DNA from 4 places in the Paenibacillus sp. FSL K6-2859 genome. Region 1 is predicted to be linked to each of the others. Evidence: riboswitches for the same ligand, from Rfam matches in the RefSeq annotation. Region 1 holds a riboswitch; each other region holds the start of a gene.

Region 1 (3,207 bases):
AAACGATTTCTACATAACTTCATGTATTTATCGTAGTTTTGTCGATAAGTCACTATCTGGTGCATAAAACGCCGAATTCCTGGCACCAGGAAGTGGGGGAACCATATTTTGGGTGAATTGATCTCGCTTTGCAGGGATCATAGGGAAACTTCTACCGAATCCTTAAGCTAACCTCACAGGCATTGGAAGGGGTACAATTTTTTTGAAGAATTTAAGAAAAGCATGCGTCGCTGCGGCGCTAGGACTTGTGATGGCGTTCTCTATTGGTGGAGGAAGTGCCTTTGCAGATTCTAAGATGGACAGTGTTATTTCAAAGACAATTGGAGTTGCCTATAAAACCGGAGGCACTAGCACTGCCGGGTTTGACTGTTCTGGATTTACTACGTATGTATTCAAGAAGGTGGGTCTTTCTTTGCCCCGTACTTCAAAAGCTCAATATAATGTTGGAACTCCTGTAGCCAAAAGCAAGTTGCGTTCAGGTGACCTAGTTTTCTTTAACACATTGGGCAACGGCGTATCCCATGTCGGCATTTATGTTGGAAACGGAAAATTCGCACAATCATCATCTTCATATGGCGTAACCATCACTTCACTTAGCCAGTCCTACTGGGCCAATCGCTACGTTGGTGCTAAAAGAGTAATGAGTACTTCCTCATATCAAGCTGTAGCCTACGATTAATACTTCGCCACAACTAAACCACACAATTACATTATATAGGACCTGGGTTTGATTATTGACTTAATCGAATCCAGGTTTTCTTTTGCCTCATTATATTCTTTACACCTCTAGAACAGACTTTAAACACTTTTATTTGATAAAAATTTCAATAAATATAAAAATTAGTTTAATATTATCGCTTACATATGCATTTTTTCTTTAAAAAAACGAATTTTTCTGCATGATTATGTTAAAAACGATTGCCAAGCGGCACTCTGTTTGTTACAATAACTGCAGTAAGATTTTAGTAACATTTTTGTAATCATTAAGTTGTTATTTACAAAGGTTTTGTCATGTATTGATTACAAGCTATTCCTAATCAACAGTATCAGCCGAGTTTCCTGACTATTAGGAAAACGGGGGAACCAACTTTGGGTGAATTGACCTCCATTTTTAGAGGGGTCATAGGGGACCTTCAACCGAACCCTTAAGCTAACCTCGTAGGCATCCGGAAGGGGTATAAACTTTTGAAGAAGAAGCTAGCAGCAGCAGTACTTAGCTTTTCCATTATTTTCACCATTGGAGCAGGAAGCGCTTTCGCGGATTCCAAAATGGATAAAGTGATCGACAAGACCATCGGAACTAAGTACGTATCCGGCGGCATCTCCACAAATGGATTTGATTGCTCCGGATTTACAATGTATGTATTTGATAAAATTGGTATTAACCTACCACACCAATCAGGTTCCCAGTTTCAAATGGGTACTGCTATCTCCCAAGATGATTTAAGATCTGGAGATCTTGTATTCTTCAATACAAGTGGCAAGGGTGTCTCCCATGTCGGTATTTATGTCGGTGAAGGCAAGTTTGCACACGCATCTTCCTCACGCGGTGTAACGATTAGCTCCCTGAGTGATAGCTACTACGTGAAACGCTACATCGGTGCTAAACGCATTATGAGCACGGATGCTTATCATTCTGTTGCTTCTGAGACAGAAGATAATGATGATGTTCAATAAGTAAATCGTACATAGGCTCTTTTCCAAGATGTTGATTCTTGGGGAAGAGCTTGTTTTTTGTCTTATTTAGTATTTACCCCTCTCAGAATTTGTAAAACAATAATTTCATAAATTTCTGAGTCGACCAAGCCTATTTTTGTATATAATTAGTATACTTTCTTATATTTTAAAGTAACCCCCGTGAAAGGAGGTCCTTAACCTTATGATAAATTCCTCTGTTACTTTTCATGTAGCGCCTATGGAGACCAGTCACGCGGAAGAGATTTGCAACTGGGATTACACTGCCCCTTATAATATTTACGGCTGGATGCCATGGGAGCAAATGCAGGCTCTTGGAATCGAGTTCGGTGACCCTCAGCTACGTAATGAGCAATATGTCTCCATATTAAATGGGCAAGGGATTTTGTGTGGATTCGCGCAATTGTTTCCAATGGAAGGTGTTGTTCGCTTGGGGATTGGCATGCGCCCTGATCTATGCGGCCAAGGTCTAGGCAAAACATTCATGGATGCAATCGTGCAAGCAGCCTTAATTCGTTATCCTGAGCGTGAGATTGATCTAGAGGTATTGACCTGGAACCAGCGGGCGATCCGAACTTACCAAAAGTGTGGATTTACGATTACCGATACGTATGAGCGCCTAACCCCCACAGGAAACAAACCTTTTTATTGCATGGTCTATGACAAATAATATTAAATTCCATATTTTTCAATGATTTGATGGCATTGTCGTTCATTTTTTTGTCACAAACCCTATGATAACGCTTCACCTTGAGCTATAATGTAGGGAGCAGCTTACATAGAAGGGACGAACTGGGATGCAGAAATGGATCATGAGCGGTTTGTTTTTTGCCGCCTGTGCCTTTGCGGTAGTACTTATGTTTACACTTCCAGGTAAAGAAGAGGTAGCTGAACAGAATAAGCCGACGATGCCGGAAGTCCAATTGGATGCGGCAAAGGCGGAAGCAACCGTGAAAGCCAGCTGTATTACCTGTCACGGCGATCAGCTTCAAGGTGGAGTTGGACCCAGTCTTCAAAATGAAGGCGGTCAACATGATGCTGAAGCAATCTACAGTATTGTAACTAAAGGACGCGGTCAAATGCCTTCCTTTAAAGAAAAGCTAGCCCCTGAGGAGATTGCAAACGTCGCCCTCTGGCTCGCAGAGAAAAAGTAACTACCAAAGCAACTAAAAACGCCCGTGCCTGAAGATAGTTCACTATCTGCGCACGGGCGTTTATTTATGAGTTTGGGTGACACTAACGATTTTTCTCAAAGGCTTCATTAAATTCATGTGCCTCTCGAATATCTAGAGCTGTAATACCGTCTTCCTCATTTGATTTCAGCCGTAAAGTCACTGTCTTATAATCAATTGTAATATGTGGATGGTGATCAAAGGCTTCTGAAATGGTGGCTACTTCATCAACGAAAGCAATACCCTTCATATATTGACTGAACATATATTTTCGCACCATGGTATTCTCTTCCAGCTTCCAACCTTCCAGCTTGCTGATCTGCTCACGCAGTTCTTCTTC
Region 2 (3,207 bases), 500 kb from region 1:
TGAACACACGAATATGTGCTTTGACGAAATCCTCGAAGAAGTTCCCGACTGATTTCTGGCCTGTGATCCCTCTGACAAAAGCAACCGCAACAGAAAATCCGCTCGCTGCAGACGTGAACATCATCATCGTGATGACAGCCATTTGTGAAAAATACGAAAGCCCCGTCTCCCCGCTATAATGCTGCAGGTTCGTATTGGTCATAAAGCTGATCACCGTATTGAATGAAAGCGTCTGTTCCATATCTGCAATTCCATTCGGATTTAGCGGCAGTCCCCGCTGTAATCTAAGAAAAATATAACTGAAAGTTACCAGTACGATATTCGTTAAAACAAAGGTGAGCGCATATTTCTTCCAGGACATTCCGTCCTTTTTTTTCAGGCCGATCAGCTTAAAAATCCCTTTTTCTATACCTCCAAACCAGCGATCCGTACGGTTCGGTTCATTAGAAAATACATAATATAAATACGTGCCCATCGGCTTAACCAGCAAGATGAGAATTACGATTACAAGAGCGATTTGCAAAATGCCCATGAATGCCCCTCCTTAAAATTTCTCCGGATGAATCAATGCGTAAACCAGATATACAAACAGTAATAGGGTAACAGCGATTACTAGAATCACAGCTTATCCCTCCCTGTATCCTCAACTACACCTGCGCACCAGCGCATAAATCCATAAAACAACCCGTAAATCACAGCTAGCGTAGCCACCATATACAGATCCATCATATTTCCCGCACTCCTTCTTTTATCCTTGATGAGGTGATCTGTCGACCAGAAAATCAGCATCACCACTGTGGGAATAGATTACATAACTTGCGCCAAGTCTTTTATAGACCAATCTAGGATTTATTGAGCTTGTGATTACAAAAATCGGCTGTGTCGTCCAAGTGCGGCACATCTGAATATAGCGGCAGCATAACGTAAAGCTGCTCTCGAACAGATATACCCGGCCTACCGGGAACGGCGGGCGAAACCAAGTATTCTGATGGCGGGTATCTACTAGAACAACTTGCTCAATCCCCATCTCTTCAAGTAGGGACTTCTCAGGCAAGTTGTTGGTCAATCCGGCCATCTTAATGCCTCTGAATTTTAGAAGCTTAATAAAATGTTCTCCTGCCTTCGTTGGCGCACATACCAGTACATATTCATTCTGATCTGTCATCTCTTATTCTCCTCAAATGCTTTGCTTGTAAGATCAGAGCTTGATCACCCTGGTCTTGAAAGAAAAGCTACCGCTAATGATGAATATAACGACCTCTTCGTGAGGTTTTCCATAAATGCTTTGCTAAAAACAGCACAGCAAAAAGCCACAAAGGATTCTCCTCTGTGGCTCGCTAGCGGTCACATTGCACTCATCCTCTCTCCATACGCTTACGAGGTTAGCTGTCGGATTCGGGCGGTGAGAGTCGCCCTACCTGTAGAGGATGCGAGCACACTCGCATCCTCTACAGGATTCACCCCATAACCGGCTTCCGACTCTCACATCGTCTGCCGATTGTTGGTTCCCCCGCTTTCCTTAACGGAAATTAAGCGGATCAAATATTCGATTGTTGTGTTGAAACAGGAGTAATCATACCCTTATGCAGGAAGTATTGTAAAACCTGATTGATGCCAAAATAATGCAAATTAAAAACTATTTTCGTATTGGATAGCGCTTACTTGATATCCAATCTCTCTATATCTCTTGTTTACTCGAATTTGAATCGATTAGCGAAATACGGGCATACCACGTGATTTTACTCACCACAATTGGAGGAATCCCCAAAAATCGCCTTTATAGGAAAGGAAACAAGAAAGCGAGATTAAGCGAGGAAGAAGCCCGATAACGCGCAATAAATACCTATTTGGATCCTTTTTTCGTCGTAGTCGGCAGGATATGGATAAAATTGCGCTCAAAAGAACACTTTCTGTTTTTACAGAAACACCTTGAAAAGAGTATGATTCGGGTTGAATCTATTTCACGAAATACATTCAACGCTGAGTTCCTGCTTTTGCAGGGAACGGGGGAACCATCAGGCCACATGGCCTACTTGGGGTGAATCCGAAGGAGACTGTTCAAGTCTCACATAGGTAGGGCGACTCTCACCGTCCGAATCCGGCAGCTAACCTCGTAAGCGTAAAGAGAGAGACCCTTGATCCGCCACGCTTTGGCACAGGTGTGTATATACCTGTATTCCAAAACCGCAGCAGAGGTCCTCCTCTTGCTGCGGTTTTTGCGTTACCTGATTCTATAGGGTAATAGCATGCTGGACGGGGTGAAAGGAATGAAACACTATTATTGGGGAACTCAGTAAGGGCTACTTGAGCCAAAAAGTCTAAATTATGTTTACTTTGGAGTTCACTTCGCCATTTCAACAGCCTATCTACCTGTGAATACTGTTTGGATCGAACGATTATATACGAAATATATAAAAACATCCGAGAAAAGCAACAGCTGAGGATTGGTCAGCACACCAACGTTTTCCGTGTCTCACCGCTTTTAAGGAACCGTGAAAAGATGTTGAAGTCGGTTGGTACGCAATGAGATCCCGCAACAACCTTCCCTTACATTTATCCGTTATACGCAAACAGAGATTCTTACTATGGCTGGAGCATGCCGCAGTCTGTGAGTATGAAGCTGAAATGCTCGCCTGTATAGAGAAGGCTAACGTAATTCACCATGTAGATCTAAAGCTTTTGGAAACCTAAGGAGGAGAAAACCGTCATGGACCAGCGAAGACTATCTCGCATAGAAGTATTTGTCTTTGATTCACCTGAGCCTATTCACTATGGAATGGAGGCTCATCAAGGCAGCCGGTATGGCATCCTGAAACTTACCTGTAAAGGAGGTAGCAGCTGGGGGGCATGTCTTATCTCTGCCAATACCCAAACCTTCGACCTTATTAAATGGAGTTCTTTTCTCAGAATGATATACCATTGCCGGCTTGAGGAAGCGATAGATAAAGTACGTACCCATGGTTCAGAGTGGGATCAGACTCAGTTTGAGCTAGTGCAAGGTGCTTTACAGGATTTAAAAGCCAAGCTGCAGGGTAAATCCTTGGCAGGGCACATTGAGCAAGGTCGTCTGTACAGAGCTGTTGCTGGTGGGAGAGATTCCAGAGGAGGGCGGCTATATTATAAACCATCCAGTGTTGCGCTTCAAAAACATAGTTATCCAGAACCTGATACCGCCGAGCTTATCAACAAATCCATTTCTTACTTTTC
Region 3 (3,207 bases), on a different contig from region 1:
TGTATTTATATACAAAATCTAGCCAGACTGAGTTCGTGATTTATAGCTTGTACAAAGAAATCGCCCCGTCAAAATGGTTAATAAGGTCTTCCATTTATCCATGGGCGATTTCAATGGAGTTTTATATGCTTTTCTCTAATATGAGTTATTTAGACAAGCTTAGAAGTTGCTTTTTCATTCGTTCGTTCTCTACTTTTAACTCATTATAGTCTTCGTGAAGTGTCCAGTTGGATTGTGACTGGTTTGAATGAGAGTCTTTACCATGCATTCCTCTCATCCCAAACATCATCAATACCATCATCAGTGGACAAATCAACAGCAATAGCAAAGACCAATCCATCTGTGTACCTCCTCTGTAAATTGCTTTCTTTTAATATTTTTATTGTAGAAGAGTTGTATGTGGATATGATGTTGAAAGTTTGCATATTTCATGAAGTTATTGTTCCTTGCTTAAGTGATTGAAAAAAGCAATCCGGGTAATAACAACCATGTTCCTTCCTTTTCCTCTCCAGTCATTCCATAATTCGCAACCAACTGTTGATTTAGTCCCCGATTTAAGATGGATAGGATCACATATCTGAATATTTTTCCTCTCGGTAGCTTACGCTATCTCAAAATTAGGCGACTACAATTGACTACTATTATCGAGTTATGAGTTGACTAGAGCTTGCCTGAATATAGACTGTTTAATATACATGGAATGCCACAACGAAAATATATAAATCGTCCAAATCTTGCGGGAATAATCGGCCGTTCCCATTCGATGTTGTTTTAACATCTCTTTAACAACATTTAGTTGAATCCATTGGTCCACCCCACTCTCTGTAATTTGTTGAAGGATGGTATCACCCATTGGGGTTAATAACCATTTTTTCAAAGGCACAGGAAAGCCTAATTTTGGACGACCTAACACAGAATGAGGTACGATTCCCTCCAGGGCTTTACGTAAGATGTATTTAGTGGTTCCTATTGCGAGCAATAATGAAGCAGGAATTTTCTGGGCAATCTCAAACACTTCTTTATCAAGGAAAGGAACACGAACCTCTAAAGAGTGAGCCATACTCATCTTATCGGCTTTCATTAATATATCACCAGGCAACCAAAGGTTAAGATCTATTAACTGCATACGGGTTACGTCTTTTAAACCTTTGTGCCCCGCGTAAATAGGTTTCGTGATTTCTGTCGTAGTTTCCCAGTATTTATATAGATCCGGATGGAAAGAAACGAGAGACCTTTTCTCACCTTCAGAAAAAATGTTGGCATTTCCGAAAAATCGATCTTCTAAGGGTACCCCTCGGGGGTATGTCAATTGTATTATTACCGTTTTTTCACACCTTCCACTAAACACTAAGCCTCGACGCAAAAAGACCTCTCACAATAAAATACAACCTGTGAGAAGTCTTTTTCTTAAAGAGGATGCATACAAACCCAGAAATTAAAAAGGTAAAAAAACAGATGCTGACCTTACAAACTCATCATTCACTAATCATTTTGAGGTAGCTAGTTTCGCTCACTACACGGCGAGCAGTGACATAACGATCACGATAATATGACTCTGAGAGTCTACTAATTCTTACGCCTTTACTGCTTGAGGAATGAGCAAACTGATCATCACCTACATAAATGCCTGCATGGGAAATTCCTGTACCAAAAGTGTTAAAAAAGACCAGATCTCCTACGCGAAGATCATCTTTAGACACGGGTGTGCCTACTTTAGCTTGAGATTGTGATGTGCGCGGTAAATCACCTGCATTAAATTTATCTAATATATACAATATGAAACCCGTACAATCAAAACCCGCCGCCGTAGTCCCCCCCCATAAATAAGGAGTCCCCAATACCTCTTTCACTTCATTTTCAATACTTACTTCACTTGCGTAGGTGCTTGCAGGAACAGAAGTGAACAATACTGCAGCCCCCACTACGGATAAAATAAACTTTTTCAGAATCAGGTTCTCCCTTCAATGCCTACGGAGTTAGCTGAGGGTTCGGTTAAAGGTTCCCTATATTCCTTTGCTTTCAAGAATAATTCACCCAAGAATGGTTCCCCCGTTTTCAATACGAAATTCGGCAATAATTAATTAATTTTTTGTAACTATTGCTATAGTATTGTATTTATATTCACTGTGTCAATCCGATATAAAATTTTCTATTTTTATTTTCAAACAACACAAATACCACACAATTTTATAGTACAATGCATAAATTTCTAGGATTAGTGATCATTTTCGTGAATTTCATTCAACTTACCATTTTTCATCTTACTTGTATGGATAATAATATATAGAGAAAGTAGTGACATTATTGTAATTATTATTTTCATTGATTTATTTTCTACTTTTACATATCCATAAGCAAGTAAGGTTTCTAACCAAATGGAGGGAAGCTTGCCTACAGCAGTTGCCAACATATAGTTCAAGAAAGTCATACTGGATGTGGTGGCTACCAATGTTACAATGGAGGATGGTACGTAGGGTATGAGCCTAGCCAACAACAAGATGAAAAACTGCCTTAGTGGAGTCATATTGTTAAGATTATTTAACCACAGATAATTTACCCTTCTAAGCTTGTTCACTCTTTGAACACCTAATCGATATAAATTGTAGGATACCCCTGCACCTAAGACCTCACCAATCCACGAGAGCAAAAAACCAGGGTAGAATCCGAAAATCAAAACATTTACGGTGGTCATAAAAACTGAAGGAATTACTCCGATGATACTTATAAAAATACTAATTCCAATGCTTATCAGAAATGACCATATCCCCAGCGCACTTAACAATTCTGCAACTTGTTTTGAATAAATAGAAAACATCAGCTCACCATCTTAAAATGATTTAATTCTGATTACCAGTTAACGTCAAAGCTACAACAATCAACATATAACCAAGCACTAAAATCTCATGGTGTCCTTATAGGTAATATTGAATTATATAAATTGTTCAATCCTGTTTAAAAAATCTATACCCTATACTCCGAACCGTCTGAATTGGACTATATTTAAGCCCAGCGTTTTGGAATTTTTGGCGAATTTTCTTTATATGGGTATCAACTACACGATTTTCTCCTTCGAAATCATATCCCCATACACTATCCACCAATTCCTCTCTGGTAAAAGTTTTTTCTCTTCTTTGAGCAAGAGTAACAATCAAATCAAAATCCTTTTGAGAAAACCCCTCCAAGATCCCATCAATATAAATCTCCCTC
Region 4 (3,207 bases), on a different contig from region 1:
GACATAAATACTTTTTTATTCATGAAATTTACTACCTTCCTTTTTACATTTAGTGCCGTTTAATATTACATCTTTTGCTCTGGCCAATCTATTTCCAGGGATCAGGAACTGCTGGGATTCAGTTTATAATTTTACTGGCATCATGCTCATAATTCTCTTGTTAAGCATCAGTGTTTGTGATCAGAAGTTACCACATTTATTACTACAGATGTTTTTTTGCCGCCTGAATTTACATTAATGGTAGCCTTTCCTGAAGCAACCGCTGTCACTAATCCACTTGCATTTACCGTTGCTACTTTAGAATTACTTGAAGAATAGGTTATCTTTATTTTCCCGCCTTTGGGTGAGGTCACCGCGGTGGGCTTCAGCTGAAAGGTTTCAGATGGCCTTAAAGGATTAGAAGGGCCTTTGACTGCAATTGAAGTTACTTTTACCGCTTGTGCCGCTTGTGTCGCTGGCGTTAAAGCAGCTGGACTGGTGATTGTTAATGTTAAAAAAGCTACAGATAATGTAGCTGTTAATACACCTTTTTTCAATACCTTCATTCTTAATCTCCTCACAGTATAGCAATACATTTTGGAGAAAGTATGAAGATATGATGTTCTTTTTAAAAATAATTAACGAATCCGAGTGAGAGTGTAGACTTCTTCCAAGTTGTCCAACCAAAAGAAATTGGGCTTCTACTCACCTACCACATATAAAATGTACATTTAAGTGTTACCATGAGAGGGTATTAAAGAGTTGAATTATACTACTAGGAGGAATATTATATGAATGGGTTAAGTGGATTATCAGGTTCAGCTAATATGCCAAAGAACTGTGGAATGGATGGAATGCATACGGGAACAGGAGACAAAAAAATCACCAATCACGAGCATGCTAAAGAACCCATTCAAAACCCAAAGGCAAATATACTGGACGAATATCGTGGGCAAACTATTGATATTAGGTTATAAGAACATCACATACATACCCTAGAGCAAACATATGATTATATCCATTTGAAAAGATATTAGTGACCAACATACAAAGGAGTCCCCATGATATATAGGGGACTCCTTTGTATGTTGAGGAGGAATCTGTGGGATTAGGGAAATGAGAAAACAGACCGTTCTGGGATCTTCTAAAAAACTAGGGGTATCCTGCAGCCATATATGGCTGCTGGATACCCCCTCACCTATTACTTAATTAACCATACTAAGATAACTCTCTTTATCTACTACACGCCGAGCCGTAACATAACGATCTTTGTAGTATCTTTCGGACAACTTGCTTATGCTTACTCCCTTGCTGCTTGAGGAGTGGGCGAATTGATCGTCGCCTAAGTAAATTCCGGCATGGGAGATACCATTACCAAAGGTATTAAAAAACACCAAATCTCCTGATCGTAAGTTCTCTTTTGCAACGGGTGTCCCTACTTTAGCTTGTGACTGGGAAGTGCGTGGAAGATCATCCACATTAAACTTTTTTAGTACATACAGGATGAATCCGGAACAATCGAATCCTGCCTTAGTGGTTCCACCCCATAAATAAGGTGTCCCGAGTACCTGATTCACTTCACTCTCCAGTTTTACCTCACTTGCAAAAGTACTTGGTACAGCTGTTGTGAAAATAACTGCAGCTCCTAGTAAAGATAAAATGACTTTCTTCAGAACCTTGTTCTCCCTTCAATGCCTACGGAGTTAGCTGAGGGTTCGGTTAAAGGTTCCCTATATTCTCTTGCTCACAAGAATAATTCACCCGGAATGGTTCCCCCGTTTTCAATACGAAATTCGGCAGTTGGTTAATATTTTGTAACTAATTACACTTTAATATATCAAGAAATCGCCTGTCAATGCTTTCACAAATTTTATACTTTTATTTTTAAACTACATAGTTTCTACACTTTTTTAGTGTATAATGCAGATTTTCGAGCTTTAATTACGCAAAAACCCTATTTATATAAGTAACTATTTTTCTATTGTCCATGCATTATCCCTTTTTCTTTCTATCAAGATAAAAAATAATGGTGCTCAATAAAAGAAACAAAATTGTAATCATTAACTTGAATTTAGTGTCCATTAGATTAACATATCCATAGCCAATGAGTGTCTCAAGTAGCAACGATGGTATTTTACCTATCGCAGAAGCAACTATAAAACTTGAAAAGCCTACTTTGGAAATAACGCAGATTAGAGTGACTAATGATGAAGGAATTAACGGCGCTGATCGGACAATTATTATGCTAAAAAACTGACGCTTCGGACTTAATGATTGAATCTGGGACTGCCATTTGATGGTTTTATTCGGACGATATTTCTCCTTATAAGTTAAGGTACCTTTGCGATAAAGAAGATAAGAGACGGCTGCCCCTAAAACTTCTCCGATCCAAGAGAGAAGAAACCCGGGAACCACACCAAAGACTAACATATTCACAGTCGTTAGTGCCACTGATGGAATGATTCCTACAACACTTATGACCACATTTATCAATAAACTTATGAGGACTGCCCAGGCTCCCCATACCATCAGCCACCGCATGAGTAATTCTGAATCCACTCCTAGGTATTCCATACTTCCCCTTCACTTTCAATCCACGTAGTATACCTATCTTCTAAACGAATTCTATACTCTATATCTTCAACTCTATTTTCCATCTATTGATACTCCTTCTCCAATCTCTTCTACAAACTTTCCACATATGATAACTCTTGCAGTAATTATATAAATGGAGGGAATTAATCAATGAACATGACTCATTACATGTCCCTTCTTATGGACAGCCAGCCGTGGAATCTGATCATCTTTATGGCAATCCCCGTCATTTTTGCTGAGACTATTACAGTAACCGAGTTCTTTATCCTTTTCAACAAAAACGTCCAGGGTGGATTAAAGGCGTTTAACCGAATCTGCAGTATTTTGGCCGGTCTCTACTTTACAGGAGTTTTCTTGTATCTCTTCCCGACAGCTTTTGTCCCTCTGACCGTAAATGGAGAGTGGCATTCCTGGGTAGACGTAGTCGCGGTTGGATTTTACCTCAGTGGCGTATTCTTCCTGCTGCCTCTGGCTCTTTTGGAGCTTGGGCTTATCGGCCGTAAACGTTCGGAAGAAGGAAAGCTCAAGCTTCACTTTATTCTCGTCAGCGGGTTTCTCGTTGTTGCACACATCGCCATGATCTTTGGGATGGTTAATCCTGAGATTGTAAGCGGAATGGCTGGTATGAATCAG

What was found. A riboswitch is a leader RNA that binds a small molecule or an ion and turns the genes downstream of it on or off. The one in region 1 is predicted to bind cyclic di-AMP.
Region 2: another riboswitch for cyclic di-AMP. It lies ahead of MHB64_RS02700 (hypothetical protein); the one in region 1 lies ahead of MHB64_RS00540 (C40 family peptidase).
Region 3: another riboswitch for cyclic di-AMP. It lies ahead of MHB64_RS32120 (C40 family peptidase); the one in region 1 lies ahead of MHB64_RS00540 (C40 family peptidase).
Region 4: another riboswitch for cyclic di-AMP. It lies ahead of MHB64_RS32345 (C40 family peptidase); the one in region 1 lies ahead of MHB64_RS00540 (C40 family peptidase).

The regions. Positions count from the first base shown of each region.
Region 1 covers NZ_JBBOYU010000001.1:112,015-115,221, reverse strand. Annotated here, with positions in the region: cyclic di-AMP (ydaO/yuaA leader) riboswitch at 60-197, shown strand; gene MHB64_RS00545 (C40 family peptidase) at 251-679, shown strand; cyclic di-AMP (ydaO/yuaA leader) riboswitch at 1,039-1,180, shown strand; gene MHB64_RS00540 (C40 family peptidase) at 1,186-1,677, shown strand; gene MHB64_RS00535 (GNAT family N-acetyltransferase) at 1,880-2,365, shown strand; gene MHB64_RS00530 (c-type cytochrome) at 2,493-2,849, shown strand; gene MHB64_RS00525 (4a-hydroxytetrahydrobiopterin dehydratase) at 2,932-3,207, opposite strand, start outside.
Region 2 covers NZ_JBBOYU010000001.1:607,850-611,056, reverse strand. Annotated here, with positions in the region: gene kdpA (potassium-transporting ATPase subunit KdpA) at 1-532, opposite strand, end outside; gene kdpF (K(+)-transporting ATPase subunit F) at 545-622, opposite strand; gene MHB64_RS02700 (hypothetical protein) at 749-1,165, opposite strand; cyclic di-AMP (ydaO/yuaA leader) riboswitch at 1,356-1,546, opposite strand; cyclic di-AMP (ydaO/yuaA leader) riboswitch at 1,969-2,134, shown strand; gene MHB64_RS02695 (hypothetical protein) at 2,524-2,691, shown strand; gene MHB64_RS02690 (hypothetical protein) at 2,708-3,207, shown strand, end outside.
Region 3 covers NZ_JBBOYU010000002.1:294,428-297,634, reverse strand. Annotated here, with positions in the region: gene MHB64_RS32130 (DUF2933 domain-containing protein) at 146-340, opposite strand; gene MHB64_RS32125 (asparagine synthase-related protein) at 650-1,126, opposite strand; gene MHB64_RS32120 (C40 family peptidase) at 1,476-1,946, opposite strand; cyclic di-AMP (ydaO/yuaA leader) riboswitch at 1,951-2,083, opposite strand; gene MHB64_RS32115 (TVP38/TMEM64 family protein) at 2,216-2,815, opposite strand; gene MHB64_RS32110 (response regulator transcription factor) at 2,943-3,207, opposite strand, start outside.
Region 4 covers NZ_JBBOYU010000002.1:322,762-325,968, reverse strand. Annotated here, with positions in the region: gene MHB64_RS32360 (CueP family metal-binding protein) at 1-23, opposite strand, end outside; gene MHB64_RS32355 (Ig-like domain-containing protein) at 168-545, opposite strand; gene MHB64_RS32350 (hypothetical protein) at 771-956, shown strand; gene MHB64_RS32345 (C40 family peptidase) at 1,185-1,652, opposite strand; cyclic di-AMP (ydaO/yuaA leader) riboswitch at 1,657-1,788, opposite strand; gene MHB64_RS32340 (TVP38/TMEM64 family protein) at 1,972-2,553, opposite strand; gene MHB64_RS32335 (DUF6803 family protein) at 2,725-3,207, shown strand, end outside.